Regions from separate parts of the Maribacter sp. Hel_I_7 genome, predicted to be linked through region 3. Evidence: riboswitches for the same ligand, from Rfam matches in the RefSeq annotation. Region 3 holds a riboswitch; each other region holds the start of a gene.
The links. Region 3 has a riboswitch for S-adenosylmethionine ahead of P178_RS0115705 (Na+/H+ antiporter NhaC family protein). Riboswitches for the same ligand answer to the same signal wherever they lie in the genome.
Positions count from the first base shown of each region.

Region 1: it holds a riboswitch for S-adenosylmethionine, as region 3 does, so the genes downstream of both, P178_RS0120845 (O-acetylhomoserine aminocarboxypropyltransferase/cysteine synthase family protein) here and P178_RS0115705 (Na+/H+ antiporter NhaC family protein) in region 3, are expected to answer to the same signal.
Region 2: it holds a riboswitch for S-adenosylmethionine, as region 3 does, so the genes downstream of both, P178_RS0120785 (homocysteine S-methyltransferase family protein) here and P178_RS0115705 (Na+/H+ antiporter NhaC family protein) in region 3, are expected to answer to the same signal.

Region 1 covers NZ_JHZW01000003.1:2,113,254-2,116,427, reverse strand. Annotated here, with positions in the region: gene P178_RS0120850 (sulfatase) at 1-600, shown strand, start outside; SAM riboswitch class I at 990-1,093, shown strand; gene P178_RS0120845 (O-acetylhomoserine aminocarboxypropyltransferase/cysteine synthase family protein) at 1,213-2,487, shown strand; gene thrA (bifunctional aspartate kinase/homoserine dehydrogenase I) at 2,634-3,174, shown strand, end outside.
Region 2 covers NZ_JHZW01000003.1:2,098,214-2,101,387, forward strand. Annotated here, with positions in the region: gene metH (methionine synthase) at 1-492, opposite strand, end outside; gene P178_RS0120780 (four helix bundle protein) at 489-836, opposite strand; gene P178_RS0120785 (homocysteine S-methyltransferase family protein) at 885-1,889, opposite strand; SAM riboswitch class I at 2,008-2,120, opposite strand; gene P178_RS0120790 (NAD(P)/FAD-dependent oxidoreductase) at 2,279-3,174, opposite strand, start outside.
Region 3 covers NZ_JHZW01000003.1:934,609-937,782, forward strand. Annotated here, with positions in the region: gene P178_RS0115705 (Na+/H+ antiporter NhaC family protein) at 151-1,452, opposite strand; SAM-I-IV-variant riboswitch at 1,500-1,596, opposite strand; gene P178_RS0115710 (PleD family two-component system response regulator) at 1,951-2,328, opposite strand; gene P178_RS22230 (thiamine pyrophosphate-dependent enzyme) at 2,719-3,174, opposite strand, start outside.

The sequences.
Region 1 (3,174 bases), 1.2 Mb from region 3:
TATTTAGATGAAACTGGATTGGCAGAGAATACTATTGTTATATATACATCTGACCAAGGTTTTTACTTAGGTGAACATGGTTGGTTCGATAAGCGGTTTATATATGACGAATCTTTTAAGACTCCGTTATTGGTGCGTTGGCCTAATGTGGTGAAGCCAGGATCAGTGGAAAATGAAATGGTACAGAATTTAGACTTTGCACAAACCATGTTAGAAGCTGTGGGTATTAAAGCTCCAAGTGATATGCAAGGAGAAAGTTTAATTCCGTTATTAAAAGGTGAAAAAGACAAATGGACACGTGATGCGGTGTATTATCAGTATTATGAATATCCATCGGTACACATGGTAAAGCGCCATTACGGCATTGTAAACAAAGAATTTAAGCTAGTTCATTTCTATTATGATGTAGATGAATGGGAATTGTATGATAGGTTAAATGATCCTAATGAAATGAACAATGTATATAACGACCCAGCTTATGCTGACACCGTTAATAAACTAAAGAAAGATTTAGTCGCTTTGCGTAAGAAATACAAAGACTCACCAGAACAAGATCAAAAATACATTGATAAATACAAGAGTGCGGGAATGATTAAATAATCGTTTTCAATTTCGTATTTGTAAATACCCTGTTATTCGAATGCTTTCTATCTAATTATGAAATTGGATAGAAAGTATATCGAAAATCTATAAGATTATCATTGTTCTATTAATGATGAAGGATAAATTCGATTTTAATTAATCTTTTTAATATAATTTCCGTTCACATTAAAATTGCAAAGACCAATTGAAGTGACATCTTTCCATAATTTAGTTTTTCTAGCAAAAACGCAAATAATCATCAAGAATGAGCGATTATTTGCGTTTTTAGTTACAAACAGCCCTTTTAGGTACACAACTTGTTATTTTATTCAAATTTTTAGAAATGATTAGGTTTTTAAATTTCTCTGCCCTTATATTTGTAGCTCAAAGTTCACACACTTATTGAATAGTTATCAAGAAAGGTGGAGGGATTAGACCCTTTGAAACCTTAGCAACCCTTTGTTCCATACAAAGAAGGTGCTACATTCTACCCTTAGGGGATGGATAACAGTAATCGATTTTTTATCGATATTACTTTCTTATAACTTTTTGATTTTACCTACCCGCAATTTATATGGGATTAGGACGGGGCTTTTTAATTATTTAAATAATTTTAAAAACAACAAAATCATGAGTAACTACAAATTAGCAACAAACGCATTACACGCAGGTCACGACACAACTACCAATGGAGGTACAAGAGCAGTGCCTATTTATCAGACGTCATCATATGTTTTTAATGATACGGAGCACGCCGCAAATCTTTTCTCATTAAAAGAGCTTGGATTTATTTACACGCGTTTAAACAACCCAACCAATCAAATCTTACAAGATAGATTAGCTGCTGTAGAAGGAGGAATCGGAGCAGTGGTTTTTGCATCGGGTACAGCTGCAATCTCAACAGGATTATTGACATTGTTAAAAGCAGGTGATCACATTGTGGCATCAAGCAGTTTATATGGAGGTACGTTTAACTTATTAAATGTTACCCTTCCAAGATTTGGCATTACGACGACGTTCGTAGATGCTTCTGATCCTGAAAACTTTGGAAAAGCTGTACAGGAGAATACAAGAGCATTCTTTGTGGAGTCTTTAGGAAATCCGAAATTGGATGTATTGGATTTGAAAGCGATTTCTAAAGAATCGAAAGCAGCGGGAGTACCTTTTATAGTAGATAATACAGTAGCAACTCCTTCATTATTAAATCCAATAGAACATGGGGCAAACTTGGTAATACACTCGTTAACAAAATACATTGGCGGACAAGGAACTTCTTTAGGAGGTGCTATTATTGATGCTGGTACGTTTGACTGGACCAACGGAAAATTCCCGGAGTTCACAGAACCATCTGCAGGATACCACGGTTTGGTATACAGCGAGGCATTAGGTGCTGCGGCATTTACTTTCAAATTAATATTGGAAGGGCTGCGTGATTTTGGAGGAGCATTAAGTCCGTTTAACGCATTCCAAATCATTCAAGGTTTAGAAACTTTGCCGGTACGTATAAAGCAACACAGTGCAAATGCATTAGAATTGGCTACTTGGTTAGAAGGAAGGGAAGAAGTGGCTTGGGTAAATTATCCAGGGCTTAAAAGTAACAAGTACAACGCATTAGCGAAAGAATACTTGCCAAAAGGACAAAGTGGATTAGTTACCTTTGGAGTAAAAGGCGGATTTGATGCTGCTAAAAAAGTAACCGATGCTACGAAGATATTTTCTTTGCTAGCTAATATTGGAGATACGAAGTCATTGATCATTCACCCAGCAAGTACTACGCACCAGCAATTGACTGCAGAGCAACAAGAAAGTGCGGGTGTTGGTCAAGATTTAATTCGTTTATCTGTTGGTCTAGAAGATATCGAAGATTTAAAAGCCGATTTAGAACAGGCATTTGCTAGTCTTTAATTTAGACTACTGAACAAGGTATAAGCAAAAAAGACTAAACAATCGGTTGCTGCGTAAAGCTCAAGTGACCGATTATTTGATAATAAAATACTAGTGCTGGTGGCTGAGCGAAGTCGAAGCCGAGCCATAAATTGATTTTGAAATAGATGCTACATCAATTACAGATTAAAAAATACAAGACCTTAAGCGGGATCTCTCAAGACATTCAATTGTCTTATCAGGTATTCGGTAAAAAGTTGCACACTGCACCCATAATTTTGGTAAACCATGCATTAACGGGAAACTCTAATGTTACTGGAGATGATGGTTGGTGGTCTGCACTTATTGGTGATGGTAAATGTATTTATACTGAAAAATATACCATTTTGGCATTCAACATTCCGGGTAACGGTCATGATAAATTTGTGATTGAAAATTATAAGGATTTTGTAGCGGGTGATGTAGCTAGAATGTTTTTGTTAGGGTTACAGCAGTTGAAAGTGGAACGTTTATTCGCTATAATTGGTGGCTCGTTAGGAGGAGGAATTGCTTGGGAAATGGCGGCATTAAGACCAGATTTGTCAGAGCATTTAATTCCTGTGGCATCCGATTGGAAATCGACCGATTGGTTAATTGCCAATTGCCAGATACAAGAACAGTTTTTGGTGAACTCAAAGCAACCGGTACACGATGCTCGCATGCATGCAA
Region 2 (3,174 bases), 1.2 Mb from region 3:
CTCATCAAATGCCATCACGATTACCGCAGCACCATATCTTTTAATCAATTTTGCATGATGCAAAAATTGCTCTTCACCTTCCTTTAAACTAATAGAGTTTACTACACACTTACCCTGCACTACTTGTAAACCAGCCTCAATGATTTCCCATTTAGAACTATCTATCATAATAGGAACACGAGAAATATCTGGCTCGGCAATGACCAAATTCAAAAACTTGACCATGGCCTCTTTCCCATCAATCAGACCATCATCCATATTTATGTCGATAACCTGCGCTCCATTCTCCACTTGCTCTCTTGCAACCGCCAGTGCCTCTTCAAATTTCTCCTCCTTAACAAGACGAAGAAACTTTTTAGAACCTGCAACATTTGTTCGTTCACCAACATTGATAAAGTTAGTCTCGGGAGTGACTATTAAGGGTTCTAATCCGCTTAGTTTTAAAAAGCGTTGCTCGTTGCTCGTTGCTCGTTGTTCGTTTTTTGTACTCATAATTTCTTGTAATAGTTTATGAATCCGTTCAACAACTTTTTAACTCTTTCTATTTCTTTCAAAACGTTATTTATTTCTGAAATGTAATTTAAATCTCCGGCTAAAATCAACTGCGTTTCCAGCTCATATAAAGAACCTCTCGCTATATGTAAAAAATGAATAGTCTCCTTATTGGATTGCCTTCCACAACCTTCTGCAATATTTGATGGTACAGAAATAACACATCGTCTAACCTGCGAGGTTAAAGAAAATTGTTCGTCTTTTGGAAAGGACTTTGTCAAAACATAAACTGTTTTAACAAGTACTCTAGCCTGCCTCCAAATGTCTAAATCTTTATAATCCATTTAATTCTTATAACTACGATAAACCGTTAACGAGAAACGAAAAACGATTTATTTACTAACAACCGTTAACTTTCTAGGTTCATATTTAGCCACTATTTCAGCTATCGCCGTAATATGCTCTGGTGTTGTTCCACAACAACCTCCTACAATATTTACTAATCCTTTTTCTGCGTATTCTTTTATTTGCGCTGCCATTTGATCTGGAGTCTCATCATATTCCCCAAACGCATTAGGTAAACCTGCATTAGGGTGTGCAGAAACTGCATGCTCACTCTTTTTAGATAATACTTCTAAATGAGGTACCAACTGACTTGCGCCTAGAGCGCAATTAAAACCTACCGATAAAATTGGAATATGTGAAATGGATATTAAAAAAGCTTCCGCTGTTTGTCCGGACAATGTTCTACCCGAAGCATCGGTAATTGTACCGCTCACCATAATTGGCACATCAATATTTCTTTCCTCTTTTACTTCTTCTATAGCAAATAAAGCAGCTTTTGCATTTAAGGTATCAAATATGGTTTCTACCAATAATAAATCTGAACCACCATCTAACAAAGCTTCAACTTGTTGTTTATAGGCTATTCTTAATTCATCAAAAGACACGGCTCTATATCCTGGGTCATTTACATCTGGAGACATGCTTGCCGTCTTATTTGTGGGTCCTATACTACCAGCTACAAATCGTGGTTTATTAGGTTCTTTCGCCGTGAATTCATCAGCTACTTTTTTCGCAATACGTGCAGATTCATAGTTAAGTTCATACACCAAATCTTCCATGTAATAATCTGCCATTGCTATCGTGGTTCCAGAGAATGTATTGGTCTCTACGATATCGGCACCTGCAGCGAAATATTTACGATGAACCTCAGCAATTGCTTCAGGCTGAGTTAGAGACAATAAATCATTATTACCCTGTAATGGGTGCTCATAATCTTTAAAGCGTTCTCCCCTAAAATCTTCCTCAGTAAATTTATAGCGTTGTAGCATCGTACCCATGGCACCATCTAATATGAGAATTCGCTCTTTTAAAATTTCTTTTATATCCTTCATTTTACGTTGTAAAAAGATTCTACATCCAATAAAAAACTAATTCGAAATCAAGTAAGGAAAGTTAGGCTAGATGCCTTTTCTTAAGTTATCTGTCTTTTGTAATGCTATTTTAAATAACACATTCTGCAGAAGTAAGCAGAATAAAGATAGAATGTAGCACCTTCTTTTCCATATTGGAAAGGGTTGCCAAGGTTTCAATGGGTCTAGTCCCTCCACCTTTCTTGATAACGTTTCAATATATTTATGAACTAATTGCAAAGTAACGGCACAGTATGCTCTTATCCAAAACTTCAATAGGTTATTTAGTTAACGAAATTCTGGGGAATTGTCATAAAAAAACCTCTGAATCATTAAAGAATCAGAGGTTTCGGCCATATTACTTAAGTATTTTAGGCTATACTTTGTACTACTTCTTTCTTAGCTTCTTTCTTAGAACCATCAAATCCTTCGACTCCGCCAACGGTCGTATACTTCATTACATATCGTTTACCCGGATTGATTTGTTGGTATGCATACTGACACATTACTGCAGCTTCATGGAAACCTGACAATATCAATTTCAATTTACCTTCATATGTATTTACATCGCCAATTGCATATACTCCCGGTATGTTTGTTTGATAATCTTTTGCGTTGTTTACCTTAATCGCATTCTTATGAATATCTAAGCCCCAATCGCCTATCGGACCTAATTTAGGTGATAAACCAAAAAGCGGAATAAAATTATCAACTTCTAAATAGGTATCTTCTTTCTCTTTATCCGTATGTTTTATAACTACAGCCTCAAGTTGATCTTTACCATGTAATTCTTTAACCTCTGCTTTAGTAATCAATTTTATTTTACCAAGCTTAGCCAATTCAGCTGCTTTTTCAACAGAATCCAAAGCGCCCCTAAATTCATCTCTTCTATGCACCAAGGTTACTTCTGAAGCTACATCGGTTAAGAATATAGCCCAGTCTAAAGCTGAATCTCCACCACCGGCAATCACCACTTTTTTGTCGCGATATACTTCTGGATCCTTAATCATATAAGAAACACCTATATCTTCAAAATTTACAATGTTTTCGATAGGTGGTTTTCTTGGTTCAAAAGAACCTAAACCACCAGCAATCACTACTACTGGCGCATTATGCTGCGTTCCTTTATTTGTCGTTACTACAAAAGAACCATCTTCCAATTTATCTAAAGTTTCCGCTCTTTCGCCTAACGTAAATCCTGGCTCAAAAGGTTTTATTTGTTCCATTAGATTATCTACCAAAGTACCCGCAAGGATTTCTGGAAATG
Region 3 (3,174 bases):
CTTTAGAATTAACAGCATTTTAAACTTTTAACATTAATATTATATTGGCTGGCATTAAAGGAGACTTTTGGTTAATTTACAGTAACCACAACGACATTTTATTAAGAATTATGAAAGCCCTTTTTAGAGTTATTTTCTATTAATACTCATTTATCGTGATCGTAAAGGTTTAAAATTGATAAATACTATGGTGTAGATGAATAATAGCGATAAATACCAGGTATTAGATACCAAATCTAAGTAATCTATTCTTCCTTTAGAAAAGCTCAAAATCATTAAAACTTGTGCTCCATAAGGTAATAATCCTTGAAAAATACAAGCGAAAATATCCAAGATTGAAGCGGTCTTTTTGTTATCCAGCTCATACTCATCATTAATTGTTTTGGCAATAGGGCCAGCGATAATTATAGATACGGTATTATTGGCTATCGCCATGTTAATGGTGCTCACCAATGTGGCAATACCTAACTGTGCCGTTTTTTTGTTTTTTATAAGCTTTTTTATGTTTACCAATATAAACTCTATCCCTCCATTTCGTTCTACCAAAGCTGCCAAGCCACCGGTAAGTAACGACAATAAGAAAATCTCTGTCATGTTGGTAAATCCGTTATAGGCGATTTTAGTTGATTCCAAGAGGGTGAAATCGCCATATACAATTCCTAAGAGTCCTGCAAAAAGAGAGCCTAAAAGCAAAGTGACAAAAACATTTACTCCTACAATAGAAAGGATAATCACTAATAGATAAGGCATAATTTTAATGACCGAATAGCTATAAACTACTGCCTCTGTTTCTCCTGACCGTAATCCTAAACCTTGAAAAACCAAAATAGCGATAGTAAATAGGGCTGCGGGTACGGCAATTTTGATATTCTGTTTAAACTTATCGCTCATTTTACAACCTAATGATTGTGTTGCCGCAATTGTAGTGTCTGAAATAACAGATAAATTATCCCCAAACATACTACCACCTAATAGCGCCCCACATAAAATAGCTAAATCAGCACCGCTCTTATCTGCAAATCCTACTACAATAGGAGCTAAAGCTACAATTGCACCTACAGAAGTCCCTGTAGAAACCGATAAAAATCCTGCAATGATAAAGATGCCAACATAAATATATTGAATAGCTATATAATCTAAACCTAAATTTACTATCGCGTCTACACTACCGGTTTCATTGGTAATTGCCGCAAAGGCACCTGCAAGCAAATAGATTAAACACATGGTTAGTATTTTGTCATCGCCACAGCCTTTTAAAAGCGTTTTAATTTTAGAAATAATAGATTGTCTAAACAGTAAAAATGCAGCAATTATGCCCACTATTACCGCAATGGGAGCTGGTAAAGCATAAAAGTCATTTTGGTATATACCAACACCTAAAAATGTAAATACGAATACAAATAAGGGTATTAAGGCTGTAAATTTAGGAGTTCTGTCTTTTGCGTTTGCCATTTCTTTCTTTATTCTAAAAAGGAAATAGCTGCAAATAAGTAGACGCATGAGTTAACATTTGTTCCAATTAATTGGCTTATCTATTTAGCACCTTGCTTGTTATTGCAGGTTGCTATCTCCTTTTTGAGATTCTTGATAATTATTTAAGGCGGCAAATGTAGTGTATAATTCTTTCTTGTAAATCTTAAAATAAGTTAATTTACTTAGGTGGATTCAATGTCTAAACAAAAGCTATCCTATCCATTAAAATCGATAAAATCCCAAGGAATAAACATCCATATTAAGTATAAGGAATATTGATTTGGATACAACGGTAGGGTAGAGGGCTACCAACTTTTAATCGTTACTTATCGTCAGATATTCTCAATTAAAAGTATCATTACTATAAAATTGTAGTGTCCTATAACAATTTTATTGATGCATTAAGCTTCTATCCTAGCTTAGATTATGATTTAATTTATTGAAGTAATTTACTTGTAACTGTAAAGGTCATATAAATTATGCACTAACTTTTCTTCCATATATTCTATTATAGACCAAATCTATAGAATTATGGAGTTCACTCTTTGTAAAGGGCTTACTTATAAAATCTACACAGCCAAGTTCTCTGGCTATCACTTCAAATTCCTGTTTGGTAGAACTTGATATAAATGGCATACGGTTACCGAACATTTCAAGAAATGAAAATCCGTTCATACCTGGCATTTCTATATCGGCCATGACTACCTGTGGTTTCGCTAATTGTATATGTACCCAAGCATCATAAGAATCTTCAAAAGTAAGTACATTACGGACTAATGGATGTGATTTAGCAAGCTTTTCTGCTAATGACAGCCATAAAGCGGAGTCATCAACAATAATTAATTCAAGTTTCATAACTATTAAGTTTGAGTTTTCAGATTTGAGGTTTGAGAGACGAAAATTACCGCTATGCCTCATTTTGGAAAATAAATTCGGATGAAAGGTTAATAACTTGCTTGAAAAGTTAAAAGATCCTATTTACCCCTTTAAAACCTGAAAAAATTAAAAATAGGATGTCAGACAAACCTGCCGATTTTATCGATTATAGCATACCAAAAAGTGTATCGTCCATTACTATTTTAACTATCCTATCCAGATTTACCAATATTTATTTAACCATTTAGTCAAATGTTAAGCTCGAATAGCCATTGAATAAAAAAGATTCTTTGTACCCAACATTAGATACAAAGAATCTTCACAATATAGGTAGTATAACTTACAAAGACTACCTCAACAAACTAACCACTAATCAAAATACGATTGTAATTCCTTTTTTAAATTACCCCATTGCTTTTTATCACCACTAATTACCTGTCCGACTTCCTTTAATTTAGAAGTTCCAAAACCAATAGCTTCTTTTATTCCAATATGAGGAGGTAAGGACAATGCTCCGCTACTAACTACGGCATCTATAATAAAAGGCTTTTTACTATTCTTTGCCTGTAGTACAGCAGCATCAATATCTTTGGCATGTTCTACCCGTACACCATCTCCACCACATAATTTAGCATACTCGGCAAAATTGACATTGGTTTCATGCAATGCATCTAGACTAGCCGCTAAACCAACTTGTTCCATTTCTAGTTTTACAAAACTCAATTCAGAATTATTAAAGATGAGCACTTTTACAGGCAACTCATATTTAACGGCTGTTATAAAGTCTTGCATCGCCATATTAAAAGCTCCGTCTCCACTCAAACA